Regions from separate parts of the Franconibacter daqui genome, predicted to be linked through region 1. Evidence: riboswitches for the same ligand, from Rfam matches in the RefSeq annotation. Region 1 holds a riboswitch; each other region holds the start of a gene.
The links. A riboswitch is a leader RNA that binds a small molecule or an ion and turns the genes downstream of it on or off. The one in region 1 is predicted to bind thiamine pyrophosphate.
Positions count from the first base shown of each region.

Region 2: it holds a riboswitch for thiamine pyrophosphate, as region 1 does, so the genes downstream of both, thiB (thiamine ABC transporter substrate binding subunit) here and thiC (phosphomethylpyrimidine synthase ThiC) in region 1, are expected to answer to the same signal.
Region 3: it holds a riboswitch for thiamine pyrophosphate, as region 1 does, so the genes downstream of both, thiM (hydroxyethylthiazole kinase) here and thiC (phosphomethylpyrimidine synthase ThiC) in region 1, are expected to answer to the same signal.

Region 1 is NZ_BMKJ01000010.1:6,618-9,887, reverse strand. Features, by position in the region: gene thiC (phosphomethylpyrimidine synthase ThiC) at 1-1,313, opposite strand, end outside; TPP riboswitch at 1,398-1,507, opposite strand; gene IEX01_RS21030 (Rsd/AlgQ family anti-sigma factor) at 1,561-2,064, opposite strand; gene nudC (NAD(+) diphosphatase) at 2,166-2,939, shown strand; gene hemE (uroporphyrinogen decarboxylase) at 2,980-3,270, shown strand, end outside.
Region 2 is NZ_BMKJ01000003.1:247,791-251,060, forward strand. Features, by position in the region: gene thiP (thiamine/thiamine pyrophosphate ABC transporter permease ThiP) at 1-704, opposite strand, end outside; gene thiB (thiamine ABC transporter substrate binding subunit) at 680-1,663, opposite strand; TPP riboswitch at 1,696-1,796, opposite strand; gene sgrR (HTH-type transcriptional regulator SgrR) at 1,832-3,270, opposite strand, start outside.
Region 3 is NZ_BMKJ01000006.1:210,861-214,130, reverse strand. Features, by position in the region: gene IEX01_RS18325 (surface-adhesin E family protein) at 1-482, opposite strand, end outside; gene IEX01_RS18320 (hypothetical protein) at 479-1,084, opposite strand; gene IEX01_RS18315 (RcnB family protein) at 1,254-1,580, opposite strand; TPP riboswitch at 1,858-1,954, shown strand; gene thiM (hydroxyethylthiazole kinase) at 1,989-2,777, shown strand; gene thiD (bifunctional hydroxymethylpyrimidine kinase/phosphomethylpyrimidine kinase) at 2,774-3,270, shown strand, end outside.

The DNA of each region.
Region 1 (3,270 bases):
TGCCCGGGGCCTTCAATCATTACCTGCACGTCATATTCCCAGGCGATTTTCGTCAGCTCGCCCAGCGTATGCAGCTCGGCGAACTGCGCTTCGTCATTGGCGTCCTGAATAGAGCCGGGGCGCAGGCCGTCGCCAAGCGAGAGCGAAACATCATAGGCGGCGCAAATTTCGCAGATTTCGCGGAAGTGTTCGTAGAGGAAGTTTTCCTGGTGGTGAGAAAGGCACCATTTCGCCATGATCGAGCCGCCGCGGGAGACGATGCCGGTCAGGCGTTTCGCGGTCATCGGCACATAGCGCAGCAGCACACCGGCGTGAATGGTGAAGTAATCAACACCCTGTTCCGCCTGCTCCAGCAGCGTATCGCGGAACATCTCCCAGGTCAGGTCTTCGGCGATGCCGTTCACTTTCTCCAGCGCCTGATAAATCGGCACCGTGCCGATGGGGACCGGGCTGTTACGTAAAATCCATTCCCGGGTTTCATGAATATAACGACCGGTAGAGAGGTCCATCACCGTATCCGCGCCCCAGCGGGTGGCCCAGACCAGCTTTTCCACCTCTTCTTCAATCGACGACGTGACCGCCGAATTGCCGATGTTGGCATTCACTTTCACGAGGAAGTTTCGCCCGATAATCATCGGCTCGGCTTCCGGGTGGTTAATGTTGGCGGGAATGATAGCGCGGCCGGCGGCGACTTCGTCGCGCACAAACTCCGGCGTAATGTTTGCAGGCAGCGTTGCGCCAAACCCTTCGCCCGGATGCTGCTGGCGCAGCACTTCGCCGCGGATGCGCTCGCGGCCCATGTTTTCACGGATGGCGATAAACTCCATTTCCGGCGTGATGATGCCCTGGCGTGCATAGTGCAGTTGCGTGACTCGCTTGCCGGGCTTCGCGCGCAGCGGCGTAAGCAGGCCGGTAAAGCGCAATTCATCCAGGTTATCGTCCGCCAGCCGCTCACGGGTATAGGCTGAACTGCGGCCGGTGAGCGCTTCTGCGTCGTTACGCGCGGCAATCCACGGCTGGCGCAGCTTCGCCAGACCCTGATGCACATCGATGGTAATGGACGGGTCGCCATAGGGGCCGGACGTGTCATAAACGGGTACCGGCTCGTTTGCTTCATACTGCGGGTTTTCTTTGCTGCCGCCGATGAGCGTAGGGCTAAGCGCTATCTCGCGCATCGGGACGCGGATATCGTCGCGGCTGCCGGTGAGGTAAATACGCGTTGAGTTGGGGAAGGCGGTGCCTTCGAGCGTCTCGATAAACTGCTGTGCTTGTGCGCGCTGTTCGCGGCGATTGGGTTTGATGGGTACAGACATAGCGCATTCCAGTTACGTTTCAGGAGTGGCTTGTCAGACGACGGAAGGAGTAACAGACAGGAGCGCCCGGAAAGGCGCCTGTACAGCTGATTTACTCTTGTTCCCTTCGCAGGTATTAACCTGATCAGGTTCCGCGGATCCCGAATTAACGGTCTCAGCCCGTACTGATGTACTGGGCACTCCGACAAGATAAAACCCCGCTAAACGAACGGGGCTGGTTGTAAACTACGCGTTAATACAGCGAAACTCAAGCCGGACGCGCAAGCGCCGCTTCATCGTTCGCGCTGCTGCCGAGATTATTATCGAAAGCCAGCATGATAAGCTGATCTTCATAAGTAAAGCGCGTCGCCAGCGCCTCGCCGATACCGGAGAGGGCCTGCTGGAACTCAATGCAGTTGTCGTGATCAATAGCGTTTTCCAGGTTGCTGTCGTAGTACGCCATGATTTCCTGGGTATTGGCTTCCAACTGCGGATAGATTTGCGTAGCGGCCAGCAGCGGGCTGGTGCCTTCCATTTCGCTGATAATGCGTTCATAAATGCTGAAGTGACCGGCGGAGAGATAGTCCACCAGGCTGTGACAAAAATCATCCAGCGCTTTTTCATCCAGCGCCGTCAGCGATTCCTTGCCAGGCTTGATACCAACCACATTGTAATAAGCGACTAACAGATTGTTGCGAGCATTAAGCCAGCTATCAACGAGCTCGTTACTGCCCCCAACGCGTTCTGTCAGACTTTTCAGCTGGTTTAGCATGATTGACTCCGTGAGTTATAAGATTAAAGCGCCAAAAGACCCAAAATTTGTAAAAACATTGTTACCAACATGCCAGTGAAGCAGAGGTAGTGCAATACGTTATGGAACGTCCTATAGAAAAGTTAGACCATGGCTGGTGGATAGTCAGCCATGAACAGAAATTATGGTTGCCACAGGGTGAATTACCGTACGGCAACGCCCAGGCATTAGACCTGGTCGGCGTGCCGGCCCGCCAGATTGGCGAGTGGCAGAATGAGCCCGTCTGGCTGGTGAACCAGAACCGACGTCAGGAGATGGGCTCGGTGCGCCAGCTTATGGATCAGGATGTCGGGCTGTTTCAGCTTGCCGGGCGCGGCGTGCAGCTGGCGGAGTTCTTCCGCTCGCATAAGTTTTGCGGCTACTGCGGGCACACCATGCATAACAGTAAAAGCGAGTGGGCGATGCTGTGCGGCCATTGCCACGAGCGCTACTACCCGCAAATCGCGCCCTGCATCATCGTCGCCATTCGCCGCGAAGATAAAATCCTGCTCGCCCAGCATACCCGTCACCGCAACGGCGTTTACACCGTGCTGGCCGGTTTCGTGGAAGTAGGTGAGACGCTGGAGCAGGCGGTGGCGCGTGAAGTGATGGAGGAGAGCAGCATTCGCGTGAAAAACCTGCGCTATGTGACTTCGCAGCCCTGGCCGTTCCCGCAGTCGCTGATGACCGCTTTTGTAGCGGATTATGACAGCGGCGACATCAAAATCGACCCGAAAGAGCTGCTGGATGCTGGCTGGTATCGCTACGATCAGCTGCCGCTGTTGCCGCCGCCAGGCACCGTGGCGCGCCGGTTAATCGAAGATACGGTCGCGCAGTGCCGGGCAGAGTACGAATGACGTGGTAAACTACCGGCCTGCCTCTTAAGGAAAGATAAAAATGACCGAACTGAAAAACGATCGTTACCTGCGCGCGCTGCTGCGCCAGCCTGTGGATGTCACCCCGGTGTGGATGATGAGACAGGCGGGGCGCTATTTACCGGAGTACAAAGCCACCCGGGCTCAGGCGGGCGACTTTATGTCGCTGTGTAAAAACGCCGAGCTCGCCTGTGAAGTGACGCTGCAGCCGCTGCGCCGTTATCCGCTTGATGCGGCGATCCTCTTTTCGGACATTCTCACCATTCCCGATGCGATGGGGCTTGGACTCTATTTCGAAGCTGGCGAAGGCCCG
Region 2 (3,270 bases), on a different contig from region 1:
CTCAGCGCCTGATAAATGGCGAGTTCAATGGTGGTTGCCTGCGGACCGCCGCCAAGCGACAGCACCGTGGCGAAACTGGCAAAGCAGAGCATAAAAATCAGCGCGGCGGCGGGCGGAATTTGTCGGCGCAGCCATGGCCATTCAACGAGCCGGAAAAAGGCCCAGCCGCGCATGCCGAGCTGGGCGGCAATCTGGCGCTGCTCACCGGGGATATTTTCCAGCGCCTGCAACAGCAGACGGGTCGCCATCGGCATATTAAAGAAAACATGGGCCAGCAGAATGCCCGGCAGCCCATAGGGCGAGAAGCGCCATTCCACGCCCAGCAGGTGGCAAAGCCCGGCTATCCAGCCGCTGCGGCCATAGACGCTTAAGATGCCGAAAACGGCAACCAGCACCGGCAGGATAAGCGTCATGGCGCAAAGCCGCAGCAGCGCGTTGCGGCCGGGAAAGCGACGGCGATAGAGCGCGCGGGCGAGAAAAATAGCGGGCACGACGGAGAGCAGGGCAGAGAGAAACGCCTGCCAGAGGGAGAAGCGCACCACGCGCCACAGGTAACTGTCCTGCAGCAGCGCCGGAAAATCGATTTGCGGGGCGTTAAGCCAGAGCGCGGAGAACGCCGCCAGGGCGACCGCCGCCATCAGCAGGGCGGCGAGCAGCCCCGGCCACAACCAGCCGGGAATTAACGGCTGACGGCGCGAAGCCATTCGTTAATCCATTGCGTGCGCTGTTGCGCCACGACCTGCGGCGTAAATTCCAGGGACGTTTGCGGTTTTTGCAGGGCGTTGAAGCCTTCCGGCAATGCGACATCGGTTACCGGATACATCCAGTTTCCGGTGGGAATGGTGCTCTGGAAGGCGGGCGAAACCATAAACTTCAGGAATTTTTCCGCCAGCGCCGGCTGCTTGCTGGCGGCGGTGCGGGCCGCCACTTCAACCTGAAGGTAATGACCTTCGCTGAAGTTAGCCGCGGCGTAGTTCGCTTTTTTCTCTTCAATGAGGTGGTATGCGGGCGAGGTGGTGTAGCTCAGCACCAGATCGCCTTCCCCCTTCAGGAACAGGCCGTATGCTTCGCTCCAGCCTTTGGTGACGGTGACCGTTTTCGCTGCAAGCTTCTGCCAGGCCTGCGGCGCTTTGTCGCCATACACTTTTTGCATCCACAGCAGCAGGCCAAGGCCCGGCGTGCTGGTGCGCGGATCTTCATAAATAACACGCCATTTTTCATCGCCCTCCACCAGATCTTTTAAGCTTTTCGGCGGGTTCTTCAGCTTGTTTTTGTCGTAGACGAAGGCGAAATAGCCGTAATCGAAGGGCACAAACGTGTCGTTCTTCCAGCCGCCCGGCACGTTAACGGCCTCCGCCGCTACGCCGCTCGGTGCAAAAAGTTTCGTGGCGGCGGCGGCTTCGAGCAGGTTGTTATCCAGCCCCAGCACCACGTCCGCCTTGCTGTTTTTGCCTTCCATGCGCAGGCGGTTAAGCAGCGATACGCCATCTTCCAGCGCCACGAACTTCAGCTCGCAGCCGCAGTCGGCTTCAAATGCTTTTTTTACTTTCGGGCCCGGGCCCCAGTCGGCGGAGAAGGAGTCGTAGGTGTAAACGGTCAGAACGGGTTTGGCGAAAACGGGCGCGGCGACCAGCGCCAGCAGCGGAAGATATTTTTTAAGCACTTTGCACCTTTGAGCATAGGGGGCAAAGGATTTTGAGCGGTAGCCTCAAATCCCTTCGCCGGCGTTATCCGGATCAGGTTCGACGGGTATTATCTCAGCGCGCACGAACGGTGCGGCACCCCGTTGAGAACGGTTCATTGTAATGATTTGCTGAATGTTTCGAAAGGGTTACGGCTCCGGCGGCGCAAACCAGGCGGATTTAAAGTCAAACCACCCCAGCGTGTTCATACGCTGGCCGCGCATACTGCGCTGCCCCTGCAAAATCAGCCAGTGATGCACGAGCGGCAAAAGGTGCTGGCTTTCAAGCAGTTGTTTACACCATGTTGGTAAATCCAGCGCCCCGGCGCGCCAGCTTTCGGCATCCTGCTGCCAGTTCAGCGGCACGCATTTTTGCATCAGCGGCGTTTCATAGAAGTTCGCAAACAGTGAGAAATTCAGCGGCAACGTGAAGTTAACGCTGTTCAGCCACAGATCGCTTACCGTTTCACCCTGATGCCACTCAGTGTAGTCCACCTCGTTTATCGCTACTTTTACGCCCTGTCCGGCGAGCAGCGTCACTATGATAGCGCCGATAGCGCGGTTTTCGATATGGTCGCGATAGTAAGTCAGCGTTATCTTCTCAAGGCCTGCGGGGCGCTCAACGACGGCAGTTCGCGGCGCATGGTGCCAGCGCGGCAGCAGGCCATAAGCGGGGAACCAGTAGCGCTGATAGTGTTCTGCGGCGTGATAGAGAAAATTAACCGGAGAGAGCAGGTGGCTCAGCCACTGTCGCACCTGCGGATTTGCGCCCGCGGGAGAGCGGGAGTCAAAAAGCAGGTAGTAACATCCCTCTTCGAGGCGGCTTTCAACGGCTTTCTCGCCGCCGGTGGGGCCTTCAAGCTGGACGCTGCCGCCCAGCTCGTCGCCAATATCCGGCAACACCCAAAAGTTCACTTCATCAATCAGCGCCCGGTAGCCGAAGTAATCATCAAAAGCATGGATCTTGAGCTGATTGTTGTTATTACGTACCACGGCATACGGGCCGGTACCGATCGGTTTACTGGCGAAATGGGGCAGGGTTGTCCATTCGCGAGGCAGGATCATCGCCGCTACGCTGCCCAGCAGCCAGGGCAGCCATTCGTCTGGCTGGCTGAGATGAATATCAAGCGTCCACGGAGTAGGGGAGACGACATGGGAGAGATGGGAATAAAGCGGCAACGTATTGATGCGCTCAAGCGAACTGATGATATCGAGCATATCGAGTTCGCGGCCATGATGAAAATGGATGCCCGGGCGCAGGAAAAACCGCCAGTGCAGCGGGGACATTTTCTGCCAGTGATGAGCAATGTCCGCTTCCAGTTCCCCATTTTCCTCGTTTATGCGTGTCAGTCCGCTAAAAATTTGCCGCACCACGTGCGTTTCCGAACGGCGCAATGCGCTGCCCGGCAGCAGGTTCTGCAACGGACGATAGTACAGCACCCGCAGAATATGCCGCCCCTGCCGGAAGCTGCGCCCCAGATGAGAGATAAGCATCTGGCGCACCGCGGTTTTATCGCCGACTATCTGCACCAGCTGGTCGATTCTGTCCTGCTCAAGCAAATCTTCGGCGCGCTGTTGCTGGAGCGCGA
Region 3 (3,270 bases), on a different contig from region 1:
CTTTTTGCAGGCTCAGGCTTCAGCCGAGAGGGATCAATCTGGCAAACCATCTCCGCGACGATACCGATAAGCGACTCTTTAGGAAAAGAACGCCACTGTCCGATGGCGTCTTGTCTGGACGCGGCGATGGCTTCACCCTGCGCATACGGTTGTGAAAAATAGATACGCTCAAACAGGGTGCGCTCCTGCGTATCGCAGTTAATCACGTTATTTGCGCGTGAGCTGGTGATAACAAGCCGTGGGTCCTTGTTGAGAACGGTCTGCTCACTGTAATTATTGATAAGATAAAACCGGCGCAGGCGGGCGTTGCCCTGCCAGGTGGAGACGGCGCGCAGATCGGCGTACGTGCCGCCTTTATCATCAAGCAGCAGTTTAATCACGCCGTGCGGCGGATCGCCTGCCACGACCGGCTGCGGTTTGCCTGCCCCTGCGCACGCGGTCAGTAACGCGACGGCGCTACAGAGTAAAAGGGGTTTAATCATTTTTTGCCTCCAGTTAAATCCGGGCGTAGCGGCAGTAAAATTTCCTCGGTAACACTTCCCTGCAACGAACACAGCAGGGTTGTTTTGCCTTTGGTCACGCTCAACATCGCCAGTTTCTCCACGCTGCCTTTGGCGGGCGCGATGCCGCTTACCGCCGTGTTGTTTACCTGCCATGCGCTGTCGCCCGGGCGTTTGATCATTGCGTTGGTGATGTAATCGTCGCCTGCGGATTGCCAGTGCGCCGTGGGAAGGGCCGCCATCACCGCCTGCGGCGACTCTTCAATAACCCATCCCCAGAAGAAATATTTGCCAAACTCATCCAGATCGGACTGCTGCGTGTAGTAGCCCGAAAGCGTTAACTGCTGTAGGTGGACTGGCTGGGCGAACCAGACTATCCCGGCGTTATCTTTGGGCGGGGCAAACCAGGCGTGGCCCTGGTTGTCTTTCACGAGCGGGGCGGCATGGGTAAATTTCGCCTGTTCGGCATAAAGCGCATTAAAAAACTGGCTGTCGCAGCGCAGTAAACTTTCGGTAAGCGGTTTCGCGGCGGCGGTGCTGGCAGCGCCAGACAGCAGCGCAAGGAAAACGAGCACGCGTTTCATAGAGCATCCTTACTGTTAATCATTTAAAACGTATCGGCATTTTAACGATTTGCTTTAATGGAAAAGGAAGGTGCAGCAGCGAAGGAAGAGAGAGGATAACGATAAGGCCGCGCTTTAATGAGCGCGGCCTGAGGAGGGAGGCTAAACGCGTAAAGCCAGACTGGCCCGGTTAGTGGTGATAAAAAATATCGCCGTTCATCGCCTTAAGGATTTTGCCTTCGGCGTCGGTTATCAGCACATAGTTGCCGCCCATGTAGGTCCAGTGGCTTCCGGCTTCCGGCGCAGGCAGGTTGCGAAGCTGCCATTTTTTGATGTTGTACTCTTCGGTGCGATACATGTCCGGCACAATGTCGCCGATGACGAACTTGCGCGAGTCAGAATGAAATTCTTTGACTTCATAGGCGTCCAGCCCCTTTGGTGCCGCAGGCTGCGCGGCAAAAGTGGTTCCCGCTACGGTCAGCAGCGCGCCCAGAATCATCATTTTAGTTTTGTTCATATACTCTCCACGTTGTACAGGGCTTGTTTCACGGTTCGCAAGACAGCGTATCTTTCCTTGCCATGCCAAAGCGTTGCAAGGGCTTCTGTGTATAGAAATATGACATAAAAAAGTGAAAGGGATATTTACCACGGCCAGCGGGCTCTGCGCTGCGCTGTCGCTCCCTTTTGAGAGTTATCCTGGCGGCGGACGAGTGCCAGCCGCGACCGCGCCTTTACTTCCCCGGCCTTCACGAATATCCTGATTCACCACGGCAAAAGCCGGAACAATAAGCTGTTTTAATGACTCGGGGTGCCCTTCTTTGTGAAGGCTGAGAAATACCCGTACCACCTGATCTGGATAATGCCAGCGTAGGGAAGTCAGATGCCTGCCCGGTATCCCTTCTTTTAAGCCTGGCAGGAGAGCGTGATGCAACCTGACCTGCTGTCCGGCCCGCAAGCGGCCGCGGTTTTAAACCAATTTCATACCCGTTCCCCGCTCGTTCACTGCATGACCAATGAGGTAGTGCAAACCTTTACCGCAAACGTGCTGCTCGCCCTTGGCGCGTCGCCGGCGATGGTCATTGAGCCTGATGAAGCCGCGCAGTTTGCTCGTCTTGCCGACGCCGTGCTGATTAACATCGGCACGCTTACCCGCGAGCGGGCCGGGGCGATGCTCGCGGCTATCGAGAGCGCAAACCAGGCGGGCCGTCCCTGGACGCTGGACCCGGTCGCCGTCGGCGCGCTCGATTTTCGCACCGGTTTCGCCCGTGAATCGCTGGCGCTGCGCCCGGCGGCGATACGCGGCAACGCCTCTGAAATCCTCGCGCTGGCGGGGGAGCGCGGCGGCGGACGCGGCGTTGACAGCACGCAACGCGCCGAAGCGGCGTTAAGCGCTGCGCGGGAACTGGCCGGGCGCAGCGGCGCGGTCGTCGCCGTGACGGGCGAGGTGGATTATGTGACAGACGGCGAACGCACGCTGGCAGTACGCGGCGGCGATGTGCTGATGACGCGCGTTGTCGGCACCGGCTGCGCGCTTTCCGCCGTGGTCGCCGCCTGCGCGTCGCTGCCCGGCAGCCAGCTTGAAAACGTGGCGGCAGGCTGCTGGATGATGAAACGCGCTGGCAGCCTGGCGGTTACACGCTGCGCCGGGCCCGGCTCGTTCACACCCGCTTTCCTCGACGCGCTATACCAGTTGAATAGGGAGGCCTGCGCATGAAACGCATCAACGCCTTAACTATCGCCGGCACCGACCCGAGCGGCGGCGCGGGCATCCAGGCCGATTTGAAAACCTTTTCCGCGCTGGGCGCTTACGGCTGCTCGGTCATTACCGCGCTGGTGGCGCAAAACACCCGCGGCGTGCAGTCCGTTTACCGTATCGAGCCTGCGTTTGTTGCCGCTCAGCTTGATTCGGTGTTCAGCGACGTGCGTATCGATACCACCAAAATCGGCATGCTGGCGCAAAGCGATATTGTGGAAGCCGTGGCGGAGCGGCTGTCGCGCTATCAGGTGAAAAACGTGGTGCTGGATACGGTAATGCTGGCGAAAAGCGGCGATCCGTTGCTCTCGGCTGAAGCGGTGAAAACGCTGCGCGAGCGTCTGCTGCCGCATGTGTCAATCATCACGCCAAATTTGCCGGAGGCGGCCGCCTTGCTTGGCACCACGCATGCGCGCAATGAACAGGAGATGCATCAGCAGGGCGAGGCGCTGCT